2 regions of the Mycobacteroides stephanolepidis genome follow, and region 1 is predicted to be linked to the other one. Evidence: predicted binding sites of a transcription regulator. Region 1 holds the regulator's gene; the other holds the start of a gene.

The links. Region 1 encodes LexA, which represses DNA repair genes until DNA is damaged. Its sites were predicted from a motif close to CGAACANNTGTTCG; they were not measured.
Region 2: the regulator LexA is predicted to act here: its motif matches at 9,696-9,709, upstream of cofD (2-phospho-L-lactate transferase).

The regions. Positions count from the first base shown of each region.
Region 1 is NZ_AP018165.1:2,985,221-2,996,862, forward strand. Features, by position in the region: gene MSTE_RS14785 (proteasome assembly chaperone family protein) at 1-630, shown strand, start outside; gene MSTE_RS14790 (alpha/beta fold hydrolase) at 685-1,767, shown strand; gene MSTE_RS14795 (PhzF family phenazine biosynthesis protein) at 1,854-2,537, shown strand; gene nrdR (transcriptional regulator NrdR) at 2,562-3,026, opposite strand; gene MSTE_RS14805 (LysM peptidoglycan-binding domain-containing protein) at 3,157-3,666, opposite strand; gene lexA (transcriptional repressor LexA) at 3,896-4,570, shown strand; gene MSTE_RS14815 (GNAT family N-acetyltransferase) at 4,567-5,100, opposite strand; gene MSTE_RS14820 (acyl-CoA dehydrogenase family protein) at 5,107-6,261, opposite strand; gene MSTE_RS14825 (molybdopterin-dependent oxidoreductase) at 6,372-8,663, shown strand; gene hflX (GTPase HflX) at 8,669-10,069, opposite strand; gene dapF (diaminopimelate epimerase) at 10,149-11,045, opposite strand; gene miaA (tRNA (adenosine(37)-N6)-dimethylallyltransferase MiaA) at 11,042-11,642, opposite strand, start outside.
Region 2 is NZ_AP018165.1:3,699,759-3,711,400, reverse strand. Features, by position in the region: gene MSTE_RS18470 (TIGR03089 family protein) at 1-682, opposite strand, end outside; gene MSTE_RS18465 (LCP family protein) at 679-2,184, opposite strand; gene rfbD (dTDP-4-dehydrorhamnose reductase) at 2,304-3,158, shown strand; gene MSTE_RS18455 (glycosyltransferase family 2 protein) at 3,228-4,100, shown strand; gene manB (mannose-1-phosphate guanylyltransferase) at 4,093-5,202, shown strand; gene MSTE_RS18445 (hypothetical protein) at 5,199-5,801, opposite strand; gene MSTE_RS18440 (hypothetical protein) at 5,786-6,505, opposite strand; gene MSTE_RS18435 (NUDIX hydrolase) at 6,621-7,163, opposite strand; gene MSTE_RS18430 (coenzyme F420-0:L-glutamate ligase) at 7,172-8,548, opposite strand; gene cofD (2-phospho-L-lactate transferase) at 8,545-9,513, opposite strand; gene MSTE_RS18420 (WhiB family transcriptional regulator) at 9,893-10,147, shown strand; gene MSTE_RS18415 (metallopeptidase family protein) at 10,168-10,668, opposite strand; gene MSTE_RS18410 (DUF3499 domain-containing protein) at 10,821-11,231, shown strand; gene MSTE_RS18405 (phosphomannomutase/phosphoglucomutase) at 11,374-11,642, shown strand, end outside.

The sequences.
Region 1 (11,642 bases):
GCCGGGCTGGAGCCCGACCTGAAGTGGGAGCGTTTCGTCACCGCGATCCGGCTGCTGGCCGATCAGCTCGGTGTACGCAAGACCATTGGGCTGGGCGCGATTCCGATGGCGGTACCGCATACCCGCCCCATCACCCTCACCGCGCACGGAAACGACCGCAAGACCCTCGATGAGCACCCGGGCTGGATCGATGAGGTCCAGGTACCGGGCAGCGCCTCCAACCTGCTGGAGTTCCGTCTGGCTCAGCATGGCCACGACGTGGTCGGTTTCGCCGTCCACGTTCCGCATTACCTGGCACAGACCGACTACCCGGAGGCCTCACAACGCCTTCTGGAAGAAGTGGCCAGGACCGGCGATCTGGATCTGCCTCTGCAGGCACTTACCGAGGCGGCCGGAAAGGTGCGCAACCAGATCAACGAGCAGGTGGAAGGCAGCGAGGAAGTCGCCCAGGTGGTCCACGCGCTGGAACGCCAGTACGACGCCTTTGTCGCGGCACAGGAAAATCGCTCGTTGCTGGCACGGGACGAAGAGCTTCCCAGCGGTGACGAACTGGCCGGAGAGTTCGAGCGATTCCTCGCTGAACAGGCCAAGTTCGGCGAGGATCCGTCCGGCGACGGGCCTGTTCTCTAAGCCTGTTGTCCGCTCGCCGCGCCAAATTTGCGGCGAAGGGTCAAAATACTTCACATGAATCCTCCGCCGCGGCTCCTGCATCCGGTGCCGGATACCGGGCACATCGAGGGTGCCGATGTCGGCGACAATGCCGAATCGGCCACCGACGCATCGACGCGTCCGCGGATGGCCTTCCGCACCATCCACGGGTATCGGCGCGCCTTTCGAATCGCAGGATCGGGACCTGCACTTCTGCTCATCCACGGTATCGGCGACAACTCCGCGACATGGGACAGCGTGCACGCGCAGCTCGCCGAGCATTTCACCGTGATCGCCCCGGATCTGCTGGGGCACGGCCAGTCGGATAAACCACGCGCTGACCACTCGGTGGCGGCTTACGCCAATGGCATGCGGGACTTGCTGGCCGTGTTGGACATCGAGAAAGTCACCGTCGTCGGTCATTCGCTGGGCGGCGGCGTCGCGATGCAGTTCACCTACCAATTCCCCCACCTGGTGGAGAGACTCATCCTGGTCGCGCCAGGCGGAGTGACCAAGGACGTCAACATCGTATTGCGGTGTGCCTCATTGCCCGTCATCGGAGATGCGATCGGGTTATTGAGACTGCCGCTGGCGATGCCGATGATCCGGCTGACCGGCGCACTAGCCGGCGCGACGTTGGGACGGGCAGGAATGGGCCGCGACATCCCCGATGTCCTGCGGGTTCTCGCCGACCTACCCGAGCCCCGGGCCTCGGCCGCGTTCACCCGGACGCTGCGGGCCGTGGTGGATTGGCGCGGCCAGGTGGTTACCATGCTGGACCGATGTTATTTGACCGAGTCCGTTCCCGTGCAGTTGATTTGGGGTAGCGACGACCTGGTGATCCCGGTTAGCCACGGGCATTTCGCCCATGCGGCCATGCCCGGCTCGACACTGGAGATCTTCGAGCACTCCGGGCATTTCCCCTTCCACGACGACCCAGATCGATTCATCAACATCGTTCGCCAATTCATCGCCTCCACCGAGCCCGCCGAATACGACGAGAATGAGTTGCGCCGACTGTTGCGGACCGGCATCACCGAGCACACGATCAGTGGGGCCGCACGGACCCGGATGGCGGTGCTCGACGCCATGGGCACCGACGAGCGCAGCGCCACCTAGCCACGAGAGCTCAAGCGGTACCGAAGGATTGCGCAGTTCACGGGGTATCCCCGGTGCGCAACACGCGCGAGACGTAGAGTCGACGCATGAGTGTTGATGTCGCGGTTGTTCGCGTATTCACCGATGAGACAGGCAACTTCGGCAATCCCCTGGGGATCGTCAATGGTGCCGACGTTCCAGCGGCGGCACGCCAGGAGGTCGCCACCCGGCTGGGTTTCAGCGAAACAGTTTTCGTCGATCTTCCCGCCGAAGGATCCAACACCGCACATCTGCGGATCTTCACCCCGGCCGCCGAGCTGCCCTTCGCCGGGCATCCGACAGTCGGATTGGCGTGGTGGTTGCGTGAACGCGGGACACCGGTCAACACCCTTCAGGTTCCCGCGGGCGTGCTCCAGGTGAGCTATGACGACCGCACGTGGATACGCGCTCGGTCCGAGTGGTCACCCGAGACCGATTTCCACGAGCTGGGCTCTCCCACGGATGTGGACGCCGCCGATCCCGCCGAGTACGCCGACGAGCTATTGCACTGCGTATGGGCGTGGCAGGACCGCAACGCGAGTCTGGTGCGATCGCGGGTGTTCGCATTCGATCTGGGAGTCGACGAGGACGAAGCAACCGGGTCGGTGGCGGCGCGGATGACCGACTTGTTGAGCCGCGATCTGATCGTCAATCAGGGCAAGGGCTCACAGATTCTCACGCAATGGAGCCCGGAGGGCTGGGTGACGATCGGTGGCCATGTCGTCGCCGATCAATCACTGACGTTGGACTAGTGACGGGCGGTGCCACCATCTGGGTTAGGACCCTGTCGGTGCGTCACGATGCGCGCGCAACGCGGCGATCTCGCGTTCGAAGTCCTCAGCGGAGCTGAATCCGCGGTACACCGAGGCGAAACGCAGGTACGCGACCTCGTCCAGATCGCGGAGTGGGCCAAGGATGGCCAGCCCCACCTCATTGCTGGGAATTTCTGGGGACCCGGCGGCCCTGACGGCATCTTCGACTTGCTGAGCAAGCAGATTCAACGCGTCGTCGTCGACGTCGCGGCCCTGGCAGGCACGGCGCACGCCCTTGATGACCTTGTCGCGGCTGAACGGCTCGGTGACCCCGCTGCGCTTCACAACGGCGAGCACAGCGGTCTCGACGGTGGTGAAACGACGGCCGCACTCCGGGCACGATCGACGTCGCCGTATCGCCTGACCCTCATCCGCCTCACGGGAATCGACTACGCGCGAGTCTGGATGCCGGCAGAACGGACAGTGCATTACTGCTCCTTCGCCGGTTCTGGACTCCAAGTCGTTGGGCTGGGTGAGCTGACGCACAGCGCAACGCGCCCAGACCGGTGTCGAGGATACCCGTGCTCCCGCACGTTCGAAGGTCACGCCCGTTCGCCGATCAGCCGACCGGAGAAACCAGCGTCTGACCGGCTTGCACTGTCGCCGAGTCGAGTTCATTGAGTTCACGGATCTTGGACACCACCGCCGAGCGCGGCGCGTCCGGCGCGACACGCGAGGCCACATCGGCCAGGGTCTCTCCGGGAGCGACCTGGACAACCGCCACGCGCTCCGGCACGCCAACTCCCCCAACTCCGGCAGCACTGACCTGGCCGAGCATCAACAGCCACATGGTCGCCACTGCAGCGCCCACCGAGACAACGATCGTGGCCTTAAGGCTCACCGTGCTACGACGATGTACCCGATGCGGCACCGACGAGACCCGGATGCCGTTACCCCGGTAGGCAACTGGCCGACCGGAAGGCCTCCGGTAGGCGACAGTGCGCACCGGCAGCGCCCGACGCTGGGTCAGCGGGTACTGCGCGCTGTACGCGCGCACCTGCGGGGCGCACTCGCGCGATGCGTGCTCGGCGGTGCGAAGACGCGGCGTGGTCAGAACGTTTGTGCTCATCTGTATGCCCTTCCTGTCCTGTCGATCGGTAAGCCCGTTCGCTCTTATGTTCGAATGTACTCGATCATGTGTTCGGTGTCCGAACATGTGATCGATTTGTAGCATTCGCCACCGACAAGTGGCCTTGACCAGCGCAAATGCCCCAAATAGTCGAGCCGCCGACCATTCTTGGCGACACGCATCGAACACATGTTTGATAAATGTCGTCGACAGGTCTAGATTCGGGCCCATGAGCGATACACCCAGCAAGGGACCCGCCACCGGTTCACTGACCGAGCGCCAGCGGACCATCCTGGAGGTCATCCGCGCATCGGTGAATGAACGGGGCTACCCCCCGAGCATCCGCGAAATCGGAGACGCCGTCGGGCTCACCTCGACGTCGTCGGTCGCCCATCAACTACGCACCCTCGAACAGAAGGGCTTCCTGCGGCGTGACCCGAACCGTCCACGCGCCGTTGACGTTCGGGGAATCGATGATTCCCACACCCCGTCGGCTACCACCGATGTGGTGGGCTCAGGCGATCTGCCGGAGCCCACGTTCGTGCCCGTGCTGGGGCGGATCGCCGCCGGTGGTCCGATCCTGGCCGAGGAGGCCGTTGAGGATGTGTTCCCGCTCCCCCGCGAGCTTGTCGGCGAGGGATCACTGTTCCTGCTCAAGGTTGTCGGCGAATCGATGATCGACGCCGCGATCTGCGATGGCGACTGGGTGGTGGTCCGCCAGCAGAACGTCGCCGACAACGGCGACATCGTGGCAGCGATGATCGATGGTGAGGCGACCGTCAAGACATTCAAGCGGACGACGGGTCAGGTGTGGCTGATGCCGCACAACCCGCTGTTCGAGCCCATTCCCGGTAACGACGCCGCCATCCTCGGCAAGGTCGTCACCGTCATCCGCAAGGTCTAGGCCGGTCCGGGCGGCAACCCGGGCGCGGAATCATCGTCGGCAGACGTCAAGAAGAGCTGGAAGTGTGCCACGTCGTGCCAGCTGCCCAGCTTGTAACCGATGCGCCGGTACAACGCCACCTGCTCGAATCCCATTGCCAGGTGTAGCTTTTCACTCGCCGGATTGGGCACTACGACAACGGCCAGCACCGTGCGATACCCAAGAGAGCGCAACCGATCCAACAGCGCCGCGTACAACTGACGGCCCGCCCCGCGTTGCCGGTGTGCACCATCGACATACACACTCACCTCGCAGGCCCACTGATAGGCGGTGCGGGACTTCCATGGCACCGCATAGGCATACCCGAGAATTTCTCCGGCATCCTCGGCGACTAGCCAGGCATGACGGTGTGCCGCCGTCTGGATGCGTTCGGTAAGAACGACATCCGACGGCGGCACCTCCTCGAACGAAATAGCCGTGTCGGTGACATACGGCGCATAGATCGCTGCGCACGCGGCCGCGTCGGCAGCCGTGGCGTCACGAATACGCATTCGCGACTAGAGCGAACGCCCGATGATCTCCTTCATGATCTCGGTGGTTCCGCCATAGATCGTCTGGATACGAGAGTCCATGTAGGCACGTGCCACCGGGTACTCACGCATGAAGCCGTAACCACCGTGCAGCTGCAGGCAGCGGTCGATCAGGTGAACCTGCTTCTCGGTGCTGTACCACTTGGCCATCGCGGCCTGCTCGACGCTCAGCTCCTTCTTGTTGAGCAGCGTGATGAATTCGTCGACCATGATCCGGATCATCGTGGCGTCGGTGGCGAGCTCGGCCAGCACAAACCGGCTGTTCTGGAAGCTCTTGATCGGCTTACCGAACGCCTTACGCTCGGATGTGTACTGGATGGTCGCGTCCAGCATGGTTTCCATGGCTGCGGCTGCGACGACCGCAATCGACATGCGTTCCTGCGGCAGGTTCTGCATGAGGTAGATGAAGCCCTGGCCCTCATCGCCCAGCAGGTTGGCGGCGGGCACGCGAACATCGGTGAAGGACAGCTCGGCGGTGTCTTGAGCGTCCAGACCCATCTTGTCGAGCTTGCGGCCGCGCTCGAAACCCTCCATGCCGCGCTCGACGACGATCAGGCTGAAGCCCAGCGCGCCCTTTTCGGGGTCGGTCTGTGCGACCACGATCACCAGGTCGGCGTTGATGCCGTTGGTGATGAAGGTCTTCGCGCCATTGAGAATGTAATGGTCGCCGTCCTTGACCGCGCGGGTCTTGATGCCCTGCAGGTCGCTACCGGTCCCCGGCTCGGTCATGGCGATGGCGCTGATCAGCTCACCGGAACAGAATCCCGGGAACCAGCGGGCCTTCTGCTCGTCATTGGCCAGGTCCCGGAAGTACGGGCCCGCGACATCGTTGTGCAAGGTGAAACCGATACCCGACTGACGGGCCTTGGTGATCTCTTCACCGATGATCGCGTTGTAGCGGAAATCGACAAGTCCGCCGCCACCGAACTCCTCGGGCATATCGGTGCCCAAAAAGCCCTGCTTGCCGGCCTCGACCCACAGCGAGCGGTCGACGATCTTGTTCTCGTCCCACTCCTCCCGGTAAGGCTCTGCATGCCGTTCCAGGAAGGTCTTGAACGACTCGCGGAACAGTTCGTGCTCGGGTTCGAAGATGGTGCGTTTGAACTTAACGGCGCCGGCCATGATCACCTTCCGGTTTGGATTTACGTACTTGGCAGAATGTATACCAACCCACTGGTCGGTTGGTACTCGCCTACCCGGTTTCGACGGACAGAAAGCCTAGGCTGATTGAGGTGACCAGGCCGGCGCTTTCACATACCCACTGGGGTGCATTCACGCCCGAGGTCCGCGACGGTGAAGTGATCGGTGTCACACCCATCCCGACCGATCTGGACCCGTCCCCGCTGCTGCAGAACATTCCCGGTTCGATCCGCCACCAGGCCCGGGTTACCGCACCGTCTGTGCGGCGCGGCTGGCTGCGGGACGGGCCCGGCCCCAGTACCGCCCGCGGCTCGGACGAGTACGTGGAGGTGTCCTGGGATGAGCTCACCGAACTACTGGCCGACGAACTGCGACGCGTCGTCGACACCCACGGCAACGAAGCCATCTACGGCGGCTCGTACGGCTGGGCCAGCGCGGGACGCTTCCATCACGCCCAGAGTCAGGTACATCGGTTTCTGAAACTGCTCGGCGGCTACACCTTTTCGCGCCATTCCTACAGCCTGGGCGCAACCGGCGTCATCATGCCGCACGTCGTCGGCACCCATGATGGGCTGTTCAAGAGGTCGACGTCATGGGATGTCATCGTCGAGAACACCGATCTGTTGGTGTCATTCGGCGGAATCGCCTTGAAGAACACGGGTGTCAACCACGGCGGCACCACGGCGCATCCGGCTCGTGCCGCCCTCGACAGGTTCCGCGCCCGCGGTGGCCGCATCGTCTCGTTCAGTCCGTTGCGCGATGACATCGACGGCGAATGCGAATGGCATGCGCCCGTTCCCGGGACCGATGTCGCGGTCATGCTCGCGCTGGCCCATGTGCTGGCCGTGGAAGAGCTCGCAGACCTGGCCTTCTTGAACACGTATTGCACCGGCTACGAACGATTCGAACGCTATCTGCTGGGCCTCGACGACGGCGTGCCCAAGAGCCCGGAATGGGCGGCGAGCGTCAGCGATCTGGAGGCCGACGAGCTGCGCACACTGGCGCGGCGCATGGCCGCCGGACGCACCCTGGTCACGGTCAGCTGGTCACTACAGCGGGTGCGCCACGGCGAGCAGGCGCCCTGGATGGGGCTCACCCTGGCGGCCATGCTCGGCCAGATCGGCGTTCCCGGCGGCGGTTTCGGCCACGGTTATGGCTCGATGAACGAGGCCGGATTGGCCCCGATCAGCTGCCCACTGCCCACCTTTCCGCAGGGGCCGAACCCGGTGACCACATTCATTCCGGTCGCAGCCATCAGCGAGCTGCTGCTGCGCCCCGGTGAGACGCTGGCCTACAACGGTCAAACACTCACGCTGCCGGACATCAAATGCGTCTACTGGGCGGGCGGCAATCCATTCCACCATCATCAGAACCTGCCACGGCTGCGTCGTGGTCTGGCACGCGTCGACACCGTCGTGGTGCACGATCCGGTGTGGACGGCGATGGCCAAGCACGCCGATATCGTGGTGCCGTCCACCACCAGCCTGGAACGCGACGACTTCTCCGGGAGTCGCAATGACCCACTGCTGGTGGCCATGAAGGCCGCAGCGCCGCCATACGCCAACTCTCGCGATGACTACACGACATTCTCGGCACTGGCCGACAGGCTCGGATTCGGCGGGCAATTCACCGAGGGACGTACCGCCGCACAGTGGCTTCGCCACCTGTACACCGAATGGGCCGGCGCCCGGGACTTCTCGGTGCCATCCTTCGACGAGTTCTGGGAGCGCGGTTACCTGCAGTTGCCCACCGATCCGGGCCTGACTCTGCTATCGGATTTTCGGGAGAACCCCGACACGCACCCGCTGCATACCCCGAGCGGGCGCATCGAGATCTTCTCGGAAACCATCGACGGATTCGGATACGCCGACTGCGGCGGCCACCCACAGTGGTACGAGCCCACCGAATGGCTGAACGGAGAACGCGCCCAAAGCTTCCCACTGCACCTCATCGCCAACCAACCCCGCACCCGGCTGCACAGCCAGCTCGATTTCGGTGGCACCAGCCAACGCTCGAAGGTTCAGGGACGCGAACCCATCCGCATACACCCGGCCGACGCCGACGAACGCGGTATCTCCGACGGCGACGTGGTGCGGGTGTTCAACGACCGGGGCGCCTGCTTGGCGGGTGCCGTTCTCGACGAGGGTCTGCGCCGCCACGTGGTGCAGCTGTCCACCGGCGCCTGGTTCGATCCGATCGATCCGGCCGACCCCGATTCGCCCTGTCTACACGGCAATCCGAACGTACTCACCGATGACGCAGGCACCTCGTCGTTGGCTCAGGGCTGCACCGGTCAGCACGTGCTGGTGCAGATCGAACGGTTCGAGGGCACACCGCCGCCTGTGCGGGCGTACGTCCCGCCGCGTCTCGTCGAGCGCGACTAGAGCCGCTACTTCAGTTCCAGCAGGCTGGCGGCCAGCGCCTGCGGCACCCGCGCGATCACCCGTGTGCCGGCCGCGAGGTGCTCGGTGGATTGCACCTGTCCGTCGGTATGAATCCGAGCCACCAGGTCACCACGCTCGTACGGGACGACCACGTCAACGGGCACATCTCCGCGGGGCACCGTCTCGGCGAGCGCGTCGCGCAGCTTGGCGACGCCGTCGCCGGTGTGCGCCGACACGAACAGCGCCTTGGGCAGCGCACGGCGCAACTGCGCCAGCGCAAGATCACTGGCCGCGTCGATCTTGTTGATCACCAACAGCTCCGGCGCCGCCGACGAATCGTGATCCGCGACGACGTCGCTGATGACCGCCCGTACCGCTTCGATCTGGGCCAGAGGCGCCACGTCCGAGCCGTCCACCACATGGACAAGCAGGTCGGCGTCGGCCACCTCCTCCAGGGTCGACCGGAAGGCCTCGACCAATTGGGTGGGCAGGTGCCGTACGAAACCAACGGTGTCCGTGATGACGAATTCGCGTCCGTCGTCGAATGTTCCGCGTCGGGTTGTCGGTTCGAGTGTTGCGAACAGTGCGTCTTGGACCAGCACCCCGGCTCCGGTGATCGCGTTCAGCAGGCTCGACTTACCGGCATTGGTGTATCCGACGATGGCGATCGACGGAACATCGCTTTCGAGCCGACGGCTGCGCTTGGTGTCGCGCACCTTCTTCATGTCGCGGATCTCGCGACGCAGCTTGGACATGCGCTCACGGATTCGGCGCCGATCGGTCTCGATCTTCGTCTCACCGGGGCCACGGGTACCCACGCCGCCACCGGCACCACCGGCACGACCACCGGCCTGACGAGACATGGATTCACCCCAGCCGCGCAGCCGCGGCAGCATGTATTCCATCTGCGCCAACGACACCTGTGCCTTGCCTTCGCGGCTGGTGGCGTGTTGGGCGAAGATATCCAGAATCAGCGCGGTGCGATCGATGACCTTGACCTTCACCGCCTTCTCCAGAGCCACCAGCTGTGCCGGGCTGAGCTCGCCGTCGCAGATCACGGTGTCGGCACCGGTAGCCAGCACGATCTCCCGCAGCTCTATCGCCTTGCCAGAACCGATATATGTTGCCGGATCGGGCTTTTGGCGACGTTGAATCAAACCTTCGAGCACCTCAGAGCCGGCGGTTTCGGCCAGCGCGGCGAGTTCGGCCATGCTGGCGTCGGCCTCCTGGGAGGTCCCGTCGGTCCAGACACCCACCAGCACAACCCGTTCCAGGCGCAGCTGCCGGTACTCGACCTCGGTGACGTCGGCAAGTTCGGTGGAGAGCCCGGCTACACGTTTGAGCGCCGCGCGGTCTTCGAGGGCGAGTTCGCCATCGGTGGGTGTCTGATAGGACGTCGAATTCATGTCTCTGCTGTCTGCTCTTCGCGCGAGTCGCTCATCGCGCACCGATGCTCCCACCTGTGGCTCATCGATCGCATCCGAATTATCCGCAGGAGCCAATGCCGCCCCACCATTCGTCGGAAATCTCGCCATCGGCCAACAGCATCGAAGGCCCGCGCAGGAAGCTGGACTCGGCGGTGACCGTCACCCGGACCTGTCCGCCCGGGATGTTGACGACGATCTCACCGGTCGACTGCCCGAGGTGGCGCAGCGCCGCATAGGCGGCCGCCACGGTTCCTGTTCCGCAGGAACGTGTCTCACCGACCCCGCGCTCATGGACCCGCATGTGCACCGCACCGACGGCAGCGTCCGTGCCGTTGACGGGGGCCGTGAGCACCTCGATGTTCACCCCGTCGGGAAACAGGACCTCGTCAAAGCCGACCTGGGCGCCCACGTCGAGTATGCGCAGATCCTCAACGGTCAGGTCCGGGTCCACACACGCCAGATGCGGATTACCCACGTCGATGGCCAGACCGGAGAACCGCCGACCGCCCACACTTGCCTCGCCGGCGCCGAACTCCTTCACCGGTCCCATGTCGACGGTCACGTCGGCCGTGAGCTGGCTCCAGGAGTTGATACGCACCGGCCGGGGCCCGGCCAGGGATGCGACCACGAACTCGTCCCGATGTTCCAGCCCCACCGAACGCAGGTAGTGCGCGAACACCCGCACACCGTTACCGCACATCTCCGCGATGGAACCGTCCGCATTGCGGTAGTCCATGAACCAGTCTTCGCTGCTCACTCCGGCAGGCTTCTCGTCGAGCACCCCACCTTCGAGGGCAGCGCCCACGGTGGTCACGCGCAGCACCCCATCGGCGCCCAGGCCGCGTTGCCGATCGCATAGCGCCTGGACGGCGGCCACCGTCAGATCCCGCTTGGTGTGGATGTCGGGCAACACCACGAAGTCGTTCTGGGTGCCGTGGCCCTTGGTGAACTTCACGTATTCGAGGATAGGCGCCACCGCGACTCAATTTCGCCGCAGAGTGCTGCTGCGTCACCGCCGTCGCCCGCAAGCCACATGATGCGGTGATCGCGACCGAACCACGATCGCTGACGACGCACATAGCGCCGGGTGCCCATGAACGTCAGCTCCTTCGCCTGCAGCAGGTCATCGGAGCCTCCCCCGGCGTCCAACGCCGCGATCACCTGGGCATATCCGATGGCCCGTGACGCGGTCACGCCCTCGCGCAATCCGCCGTCCAGCAGCTGCTCAACCTCCGCGACAAACCCCTGCTCGAACATCAGGTCGGTGCGCCGCGCGATCCGCTCGTCGAGTTTCGAGGTCTCCCAGTCCAATCCGACGATCAACGTGTCCCAGCGCGGTGCGCCGATGGTGGGAGCGGACGCCGCGAACGGCTGCCCGGTGAGCTCGATCACCTCTAGTGCCCGCACCGTGCGGCGCCCGTCGGTGGGCAAGATGATGGCTGCCGCCGCTGGGTCGCGCACGGCGAGCTCGGCGTGCAGCGCGGCGACTCCGATCTGCGCCAGCCTCTCCTCCCAGCGTGCCCGCACCTGCGCATCGGTGGCCGGAAACGCC
Region 2 (11,642 bases), 710 kb from region 1:
AGAGCGTGCGGGTGACCTTTTCGGAGGTCACCCGACGCTCCTGCGCGCTCGGGTCCGGATTGGCCACCTGCACCAGGGAGGCTCCGGCGATGAGCACTGCCAGCAGATTGTCGACCAGCACGTCCGGGCTGTCCCAGGAGCCGGTGCCCAGTACCCGATCTTCGGCCGTGATGCCTTGCGTCGCGGCACTTTCGCGTGCGGCAGCGGCAACATCGTGAACGTTGCGGCCGTTCAGGGCGGGCCCGGCACCGGCGGGTGAGAATCGGTCGCCGTGTACGCGGACCGCCGTCGAATAGTCGGTCAGTCCCAGCGGCAGGTTCGGTACGGGGCGACCGAACGCGTCAAGCGACAGCACGCACACCTCGTCGGCGTCCGGTTCGTCGCCGGGCGTGCAGAACGCTACGTCGGCACTGTCCTCGCCGCCGAGCACCACTTCGGCTCCGGCCCACCAGATTCCGAGCAGCACGCCCGCTGTTTGCCAATGTGCGGGCAGCCGCACCGCGACCGTTGACCCGGGTCCGGCACCGAATTCGTCACGCAGCATGTTGGCGGTCTTGGCCGCCCAGTTGGCCAGCGTCACCGTCGAGAGTTCGATGCGTTCGCCGGAGGCGTCGTCGTAGTAGGTGACCCGGGGCGCCGGATTGTTCGCATCGCCCAGCAGCAGGGAGGTGAGGTCCATCAGTTGACGCAGCGTGGGCCGTTGGCCGCCGTGAAAATCGGCGACGGGGGCGGGGGCGGTGCCTCGTCTTCGGTGGAACCGGTTTCCGAGGCGGCAGGTGTGGTCTCACGGCCAGAGCCGGGACCGTGGTAGTCATTGGACAGCACCACGCGGACGGTGTGCTCGGCCAAGCCCTGCTTCTGCACTACCTGCAGCCCCAGTGCCTCGGCCACCGCCCTGGCGCCCACATCGTCCAACTCCGCGGCCTGAACCTGGCTGTTGCCGGCATGCTCGGCATCGTTGTTGCCGACCTTGCCTGCGGTGAATCCCTTGCCCACCAACAGTTCCGATACGGCAGCGGCGAGGCCGTTGATCTGGGTCTCGTTCACGACGTCGGCGATTGTTTGGTCCTTGGAGTAGGTGGCCTCTTCGGTCTTGCCCTGGGCCTGCTGGTCCAGCAGGCCGGATACCCAGTTGCGCACCTGATCGGGATCGACCTTCACGACACTTTGGGTGCCGTCCTCGGTCCAACCGTCCTCGCGCAGGATGGGAATGGTCGCGAATGCCACGTTGCCCCCGGACAGCTTCTGCAGCTGCTTGATGAAGTCCATGACGTCCCAGCCCTCACTGAGCACCACGGTGCGCGTGATCGCATCGCGGAGCTTGCCCAGCGTGGAGGGGTTGGTGAGTGTTCCCCCGGACAGCGCCGAATGCGCCAGTGACGACATCACCACCTGCTGGCGGACCACACGATCGAGGTCACCGCGCGGCAGATCGTGGCGTTGTCGCACGAAGCTCAATGCGTTGGGGCCATCGAGTGTCTGCGGACCGGCGGGAAAGTCGGCTCCCGACATCGGTTCGTAGACAGCCTCGTTCAGGCACACGTTGACGCCACCGAGTGCGTTGGTCATCAGTACGAACCCGAGCATGCTCACCTCGGCGTAGCGATCGACGGTGACGCCGGTCAGCTTGGCCACGGTCTGGGTGAGCGCCGAACGCCCGGCGTCGACGGATTCGCGTTCGGCGGCTTCCAGCGTCTCGCCGGATTCGACGCGTTTCTGACGGTCGTTCTCTTTGGCTTCGCCGTAGACGCCGTTGATCTTTCCCTTGCTGCCGTCCGGGACTGTGACATAGGAGTCGCGGGGGATGGAGATCGCCGTTGCGGATTTTCCGTTGCTGGGGATGCGGATGAGGATGATGGTGTCGGTATTGGTGGCCGTCTCGTCTCCGGCTCGCAGCATGGACAGCTCGTCCTGTGAGAGCGGATTGCCGTGTGCGTCGCTGCGACTGTCGACGCCCACCATCAGAATGTCGATCGCGCCGTCATCGGGCCTTCCGGCATTGCCGAACAGGCCGGGAAGATCGAACCGGGCGATGTTCGGATCGATGTTGCCGATCTTTCCCCAGGCGGCGCCGGTGACCACCATGACGGCGACGGCGGCCAGCGTCGCAATACCCCGCCACAGAGGGCGTGGCGTCTCCGTCTGCGACGAGCCGCCCGCGCGAGGAGCGTGAGGGTCGGTCACGGTGATCCGTTTCTTTCCGGGCCGGGCGTTCGCCGGGCAACGAGTCTCAAGCCTCGTCAAGGCTACGTCGGGGTGGCTCTCATCCCTCGGAAGCGAAGTCGGCGTGCCAGACTCTCGGTGTGCTTGTTATCACCGGAGCGGGCGGTCAGCTCGGCACCCATCTGATTGCCCGTGCCGCGCTTCGCGCCCTCCCTGTCCGTGCCCTGAAATCGACTGATTGGGATATTACCCGCGACGGCGTGCCCGACGGGGTGATTGCTGCCGGGGACACCGTGATCAACTGCGCCGCCTACACCGCCGTGGATGCCGCGGAAAGCGACGAGGCCAGGGCGTACGCGGTCAACGCCGAAGGTGCTGCCCGGGTGGCTCAGGCGTGTCGCGAGGTTGGGGCCAGATTGATCCATATCTCCACCGATTACGTGTTCAGCGGTGAGTTCGGTGATGCCGGCCCACGCCCGTACCGCCCGGGTGACGCCACGGCTCCGGCCGGTGTGTACGCGCACACCAAGCTCGCCGGAGAACGGGCCGTGCACGATGCCTTACCGACAGCGCAGGTGGTGCGCACGGCGTGGGTCTACACCGGCGTCAACGGTGATTTCGTCGGAGTCATGCGGAGATTGGCAGCCGGGGACGGCCCGGTGCGGGTGGTCACCGATCAGACCGGATCTCCGACGTATGCCGCAGACCTCGCCGAGGCTTTGTTGGACCTCGCGGCCTCCGACGTTCGCGAACCGTTGCTGCACGCGGCGGGGGGCGGAGCGGTGAACCGGTTCGACTGGGCGAAGGCCGTGTTCGAGCTGGTCGGGGCGGATACCTCGCGGCTGCAGCCCTGTCTGTCCGTCGATTTTCCGAGCGCAGCGCCCCGTCCGGTGTACACGGCGCTCGACGGCGATCTATGGGCCGAGGTGGGTCTGGCACCGCTGCGTCCGTGGCGGGATGCGTTGGCTGAGGCGCTGGCCACACATCAGGGGTAGGTACCCTCAAGCACCGTGCCTGATCCTCATCGCCCGAGTGGCCCGTCGGCGCCGCTCGAGCAGATCGCCGTGGTGACGGTGACGTACTCGCCTGGCGAGCATCTCCATCGCTTCCTCAGAACGCTGCGCCACGCCACCGATCGCCCGCTGCGGTTGATCCTGGCCGATAACGGCTCCACCGATGGGGCGCCCGAAGTGGCCGCCGAGGAGCCCGATGTCGAGCTGCTGCGCACCGGGGGCAATGTCGGCTACGGGAAGGCCGCGAACCTTGGGGTGGCGCAGGTTGATCCCGAAGCCGAATGGATTGTGATCGCCAACCCCGACGTGCAGTGGGGTCCGGGAAGCATCGATGCGCTGCTTGAGGTTGCGCAGCGTTGGCCCGCTGCGGGTGCGCTGGGTCCGCTTATTCGTGAACCCGATGGTTCGGTGTATCCCTCGGCGCGAGTGGTGCCCTCGCTCGCGGGTGGCGCGCTTCACGCGCTGCTGGGATCGGTGTGGCCCACCAATCCGTGGACCGCGGCGTATCGCCAGGATCGGATGGAGCCGTCCGAGCGCATCGTCGGTTGGCTCTCGGGATCTTGCCTGCTGCTGCGGCGCAAGGCCTTCGATGCCATCGGCGGATTCGACACGCGCTACTTCATGTACATGGAGGACGTCGATCTCGGGGACCGGCTGACACGTGCGGGTTGGCAGAACGTGTATGCGCCGAGCTCGGAGGTTGTGCATGCGAAGGGTCATGCGGCCGGTCGCGACCCGGCGCGCAGCCTCTCCGCGCACCACGACAGCGTCTACATCTATCAATCAGACCGGCACCCACATTGGTGGCAGGCACCGTTGCGTTGGAGCATTCGGGGCGCACTGGCGGCTCGATCTGCGATCGTGGTGCGCGCGGCCATCCGCGCCAACCGGCGCCGGGATAAGCAAGGAGACGGGAATGCCTGACAGTGTTGTACCTGGCAGTGTTGAATCGGGCACCGTGAAAGCCGATGCCGTCATCTTGGTGGGCGGGCAGGGCACCCGGCTGCGTCCACTGACGCTCTCAGCGCCCAAGCCGATGCTGCCGATCGCCGGCTTCCCCTTCCTGACGCATGTGTTGTCTCGGGTCGCCGCGGCCGGGATCGATCACGTGGTGCTCGGGACGTCCTACAAGGCCGAGGTCTTCGAGTCGGAGTTCGGCGACGGATCCAAGCTGGGCCTGTCGATCACGTATGTCACCGAAACGGAACCGCTGGGTACCGGCGGAGCCATCCGGAATGTGCTGGACCATCTGCGGCACGACACCGCCCTGGTGTTCAACGGCGATGTGTTGTCCGGCTTGGACTTGAAAGACCTTCTCGCGCAGCATGAGCAGACCCAGGCTGATCTGACGTTGCACCTGGTACGGGTCGGCGACCCGCGCGCGTTCGGTTGTGTGCCTACCGATTCCACGGGGCGCGTGACCGCATTCCTGGAGAAGACCGAAGATCCGCCCACCGATCAGATCAACGCCGGGTGTTACGTGTTCCGGCGTGAGCTGATCGAACAGATCCCCTCCGGGCGGCCGGTGTCGGTTGAGCGAGAAGTCTTTCCAGGGCTGCTGAGCAGTGGTGCCAAGGTATGCGGATACGTCGACACGAGTTACTGGCGCGATATGGGAACTCCCGAGGACTTCGTGCGCGGCTCGGCAGACCTGGTGCGCGGCATCGCGCCCTCACCCGCGATCCCCGAGCATCCGGGTGAGGCACTGGTGCACGATGGCGCCTCGGTGGCACCTGGCGCGCTGGTGATCGGTGGCACCGTGGTGGGTCGGGGAGCCGAAATCGGCCCCGGGGCACGGCTTGACGGTGCGGTCGTCTTCGACGGTGCGCGCATCGAGGCGGGTGCCGTGGTGGAACGCTCGATCATCGGGTTCGGTGCCCGTATCGGTCCGCGTGCGCTGGTGCGTGACGGTGTGATCGGTGATGGGGCAGATATCGGTGCGCGGTGCGAGCTGTTGCGCGGCGCCCGGGTGTGGCCCGGAATCACCATTCCCGACGGTGGTATCCGGTACTCCTCGGACGTCTAGGGACTCGGCCGCACGTCGGCGTCGGACGGCGCGTACTCGGCAGACGAGCCGAACATGCCTGAGGGGTTGGCGTTCTCGATGATCGTCGACGCCTTTGTGCTCGATAGCGGATTGTCCAGCGATTCCTGGGTGCCGAAGAACGGCAGCAATATCGGAGTGGTTGCCCCAGAGGCGTGCACCATGGTGTAGATCCGCAACACGGGGTGATCGGAAACCAGTTCCTCGATGACGCCGCGGGACGCGAACTGGGTTTCGGTACACAACGCCTTACCGCCCAGGAAATCGTGGACCACGGTTGATTCCCGGAGGAAGCCGATCACGTTCTCGCCGAGTGCGATCTGCGGGGGATAGCAGGTCCGTGTTTCCTTCACCGATCGGTGGGTGACGGCGATCAGGGTGACCTTGATGACCGCCAACCGGACTGTCCGGGAATCGATATCGATGATGGTGCTGCCCTGATTCGTCGATCCGGGAGCCAGGAACGCCCCGCCGGACCCGCCGGACGAGCCGGCATAGATCAGTCGTGCCTGGGCAGGCATCGCCGGAGTTTCGCGATAGTCGCCGAACTGACTCCCGAGTGCGTTCAGGTGCCCGGCCACGACCTCGGGTGGCTGGCCGGGACGTCGACGCGGAACGATCCACGGTTGTGGTACGTGGTCTTGGCCAGCACGTGGATGATGGGGCCGGTCGAGCCCACCGGGGTCAACTCGGTCTGCACGTCTATCAGCGGAAGCGAACTGTGCGCCATGTACTCGTTCTGAATCCAGAACTGCACCAACCCGATGAGGGGAAACAGTGCGACGACGGCGATGCCGGTTCTCGTCAGTGCGCCCGCCGCATACCGGCTCAGATACAGCACCCAGCACAGGGCGACGGCACCCAACGCCAGCGCGACTCCTGTGATGCCCCCTATCTGGCTTGCGGGACTGCGCAGGTCGAGCAGCCAGACATAAGCGGTGAGGCAGATGACGAATACCTGGCTGGCCAGGGGGGTGAGCACGGAACTGTGCCGGTACTTCACAATTACCCCGATCGCCAGTGCGCAGCTGATGCCGATGGCAAGGAGCAGCGCGGTGCCCAGCAGATCCCACGCGTTCTGGGTCAGCGTGGCGTTCTTGGCCGCCAGCCACAACACGATCGTGCCGTCAATGGCGATGCACAACACCAAGAGCGCTCGGACTCGTGGTCGTAAATCGCCGAGGGTGAACGTGTGCTGGGGCTCGTCAGCACCGGGGGATGGCTCGCGGTCGGGCTTGGTGATTCTCGCGCTGCCACCAAAGGGGGTCTCAATCTTGATGTCCATGCGCGCCCCTTACCGAATGACCGCTGATGAGGGCACGATACGACGGTTGGTGACGTGCGATACGCGTAATGCACTACCTGACTTCCCGCGCCTGGAGAGTCGGTGTGGGTGGCGCTCAGCGCAGCCGGGCGCGGGCCCGCTGGGCCAACACGACGACCGAGGGATCTTCGGCCGGAATCTGGTCGATGGGCCACCAGCGCAGGTCCAGTGATTCGTCGCTGACGGTGATCTGGGCGCCCTCGGGTGCGCGCGCCAGGAACTGCAGATCGAGATGACGGGTCGGCACACCCAGCGAGCACGTGATCGGGTGTACGTGTATGCCAAGCAGATTCGGCTCGAGAGTGAGGTCCGGTATCCCGGACTCCTCGGTGGCTTCACGCAGCGCGGCCGCCCGGATGGTGGCGTCCTCCTCCTCGCAGTGGCCGCCCAGCTGAAGCCACTTACCCACGCGGGGGTGCAGGGTCAGCAGCGCCTGTGACCCGTCGTGGTTGACCACCAGCGCCGAGGCGGTGATATGACCTGCGGCGCTGCGGCGACGGCACGCGTCCGGGTTGGCGTCGAGGAAGGCCAGAACGGAGTGCCGCAGGCTGTCCTGCTCGGCGTCGGGCGCCTCCCATGTGGAGAGCAGCTCGACGGCGGAAGCCTGCAGACACGACATACGGCTCATCACAGCTCAACCAGCATCTGGCCGGCAGGCAGGGGAGTGCGGGGTTCCAGCGTCGCCTCGGGATATCCGTCCGGGTACCCGATGGCGATGGCTCCCATCGGTTCCCATGAGGCATCCAACTCGAGCTGCCTGCGGACGATGTCGGCGGCGAAGATGGTGGACCCAATCCAGCAGCTCCCCACGCCCCGCGCTGCCAGCGCCACCAGCAGAGCCTGTACCGCGGCGCCTACCGCGACGGTGAACATGGTGTGCTCCGCCGCAGTCCGGCGCTCGTCGGGGTAGTCGTGGGCTCCGTCGGGTACCAGGAACGGGATCACGACTTCGGGTGCGTCGTAGAGGATCTGTCCGCGGGCGACCCGCTTCTCGACGGATTCCTGGGTGCGTCCGTCGCCGCTGAGATCCACGGCCCATGCCTGCTTCATGGCGTCCAACAGTGCGCGCCGTGTCGTCAGATCCCGTACCCATACGAATCTCACCGGATGGGTGTGGTGCGGAGCGGGTGCCGTCAACGCCTCACCGATGGCTTCCCGTAACAGATCGGAATCGACTGCGATATCAGCGAATTGCCGGATCGAGCGGCGCACCAGTACCGCATCGCGACGCCCCTGCTCGAGCGCTTCTGCGGTGCCGAGCCAGAACAGGTCGTCGGGTCCCGAGCGCTGCAGATCGCGGGCCACGCTGCCGTCGTCGGGCACCGACAGACCCCGCACCACCGCAACCGGCACATCGGTGAGCTTGCCCTTGACAAGGTCGGCGGCCGCGGCGATCTCGTCGACGATGGCCACCTCTGTCACCTGAAGCTCGTTGCCGTGCTTGTCCTTTGCGCCGGCGTAGCCGTACAGGACGGGGATGCCGGAAGAACCGATGGCGGCATCGGTCTGGCCGTTTCGCCAGGCCCTTCCCATGGTGTCGGTGATCACCACGGCTACGTTCACGCCCAGCTGTCGCGACAGCGCCGCTCGCACCGCCGCCGCGCTGCCATCGGGGTCGGTGGGGAGCAGCACGAGTTCGGCGGTATCGACATTGGACGCGTCGATTCCGGCGGCGGCCTGCACGATGCCGATGGTGTTCTCGGTGATCAGTGTCTTTCCCTTGCGGGCCAGTACGCGGACCGACTCAGAGTCGATCAGTTTGCGGCGCAAGGTGTCCCGTGCCTCGGGGTCGGTCGGCGCGGCGACGATCCGACCCTCGGCCTTGGAGATGATCTTGCTGGTGATCACGATCACATCGCCGTCTCGAACCCATGGCGCGGCCTGGGCTATGACTCCGGCGACATCGTCGCCGGGGCGGAATTCCGGCAGGCCCGCAATGGGTAAGATCTCCACCGGAGCCGCCGAACCATGTTCCGGTGCAGGGGAATCCGCAGATGGGGTCATAGAGTAACTCCGGCCAGGTCGAGTCCCGCACGCACCATCGCCGCCGTCGCGTCCGGGTCGGTCATGAGCAGCGGAATTGACCGTACCTGAACTCCCGCAATGTGAGCCGCGTCACCCTCGTCGACCAGCCAGCCATCCAGGATGCCGGTCTGTGAGCGGGCGCCGAAGTGTTCCCCGACACCTTGCGAGCTCACCTCGACACCGATCACGCGCAAACATTCGTCAGCCATTCCGCGGAGTGGCTTACCGGACACGATTGGCGAGTATCCGATGACCGGAGCAGCGGTTGTGCGGAGCGCCCCGCGAACTCCGCCGACCTCCAGGACGGCCCCGATGCTCACCACCGGATTGGACGGCGCCAGCAAGACGGCATCCGCCTCTGCGATGGCCTCGGCAACGCCCGGGCCCGCCTTTGCTTCGTCCGCGCCGACGAACGCGAAACTGTGGGTGGGTACCTGTGCTCGGTGCTGTACCCACCACTGTTGGAAGTGGATGGCGCGCTGCTCTCCATCGGCGGGGTCGGTGATCACCACGTGGGTCTCGCAGCGGTCGTCGCTGGCGGGTAACAGGCGGACTCGGGGCTGCCATCGATTGCATAACGCTTCGGTGACCGCTGATAGCGGATAACCGGCTCGCAGCATTTGACTGCGTATCAGGTGAGTGGCCAGGTCCCTGTCGCCGAGCGAGAACCAGTCGGGCTGGGCGCCGTAGGCAGCCAGTTCCTCCATGGCGTTCCAGGTCTCGCCGCGGTGCCCCCAGCCGCGTTCCGGATCGATCCCGCCGCCCAGGGTGTACATGCAGGTGTCCAGGTCAGGGCAGATCCTGACGCCATGCATCCAGGCGTCGTCGCCAATGTTCACGATGGCGTTTATCTGATGCTTGCTGGAGTCTGATCCGAGCAAGCGTTGGACGCCGAGCAGGAAGCGCGCTCCGCCGACGCCGCCGACGAGGACGGTGAGTTTCACGCTGACCGAGACTAGTGCGCCGGCAATGATGCGACACGCCACGAGGGCGCCACGCCGATTTTGTCGGTCGTAGATGGTATGAATTTTCGTCCTTCGCTTGACCCCGGCAGCGAACACGTGTGTAATCACACCAGTGTCATTCCTCGGGCTGGGTTTGGAAGTTGCAGGCGCAGACCGAGATTCGATCAGATGTTCGAATGGAATGGCCGGGAAAGCGACAATGTGGCACGAAACCGGGCACGACGACTGCAAGTGGGAATGGTGAGGAGGCGGGACGATGCTGTTCGGGCACAATGAATTTGGCGCACACGACGAGCTGAGTTCCGGCGTCGGCACGGGTGCGACGGGCTTGCCGCCCGCACGTCCGCATCTGACGTTGGTGCAGAACGATTTTGATGCGCTGATTGGTGTCGCTGATGATCAGTGGCAAGAGAAGGCGCTGTGCGCACAGACCGATCCCGAGGCGTTCTTCCCTGAGAAGGGCGGGTCGACTCGCGAGGCCAAGCGCATCTGCCAGGGCTGCGAAGTCAAGGACGAGTGCCTTGAGTACGCACTGGCCAACGACGAGCGATTCGGTATCTGGGGCGGGTTGTCCGAGCGTGAGCGCCGCCGCCTGAAGCGGGGCATCATCTAACTCCGCGTTCGACCGGGCGGTTAGTCGCCCTCATCGGTGATGGTCGGGTCGATCACCGATGGTTCCACCCCCAGGTGGGTGGCAACCTGCGCCACCAGCAGATCGTGCAGGAGATCCGACAAATCCCCAGATTTCTTCGCGCGTAATTCGATCGGCTTGCGGAACAGGACAATTCGCGCCCGGGTGGTGTTGCCCCGGGTGTCGACGCCGGCAGGAATGAGCCTTGCCAGCGGGATCGGTCCGTCAGCGATCACCTCCGGCGGCCATTGCACAGACTCGGGATCCTTGGGTTGGATGCGCGGAATCTCGTCCACCGCGACATCGAGACCCTCCAACCGCGACTGCCACGCCCGCTCGATGGGTTCGTAGGCCTCCAACACCGCCATATCGAAGCGCTCGGCGCGTGAGCGCCAGCCGGGAACGGTCGGCGGCAGGAGCGGGCCACGAAAATCGCGCCCCCGTCGAGAGCCCTGCGAGCTCGACCCGCCAGCCGAGCCGCCGCGCCGTCCGTCACGTGCCATACGGGAAATGGTAACGGTGTGACTGCTGTGGCTGACGAATCACAACGAGCCGATCACCCCGGGGTCTCTACCTGGTCACTGGAGGGTCTCGGTGGGTTCACAGCGCGTGTCTGCGGGTCGGAACGTGTTTGCGCACGCTAGCCTCAACGTTTGTGAGAGCCCCCCGTCGCTGCTGTCGACCCGGGTGCCCGAGTTCCGCCGTGGCGACGTTGACGTTCGTCTATGCGGACTCGACGGCCGTGGTTGGGCCGCTGGCCACGTCCAGCGAGCCGCATTCGTGGGATCTGTGCGTGCAACACGCGAGCCGGATCACCGCGCCCCGTGGCTGGGAGCTGGTCCGGTACAACGGCCCCTTGCCGTCGAACCCCGAGGATGACGACCTGGTTGCCCTGGCCGATGCGGTTCGGGAACCCACCGGAGTGCGGATGGCTGCGGCGGGATTCAGCGAGCCCGTACTCGATATGGGAGCGCCGGCCACCTCGGCTGCTCCCCGGCCCGTGCATCCGGCCCCGGTCGGGCGGCGCCGCGGACATCTGCGGGTTCTACCGGATCCTGCCGAGTAGTTCTGATCAGGTGATTTCGGCTTGGCCCGGTGACATTCTGTACCCTCTCGCCGGACGTTCACGTTGGGCACTCGCCGACCACTAGGCTGGCCAGCGACACCTAACGTCCCTCGCTCGACAGATCAATAGGAGTGCACTCGTCATGGCCCGGTCCGCCGACGCTGTCCACGCAGTCATCAAGGCGTACGACGTCCGGGGCCTCCTGGGTGAGCAGATCGACGAGTCGTTCGTGTTCGAGGTGGGTTCTTCGTTCGCACGACTGGTCAAGGCCGAGCGGGCAGACGCCGGTGCGCCATTGCGGATCGTGGTGGGCCGCGACATGCGGGACTCGTCGCCTCCGCTGGCCCAGGCGTTCACCGAGGGCGTCACCGCGCAGGGTGTCGATGTCGTGCAGATCGGACTGGCGTCCAC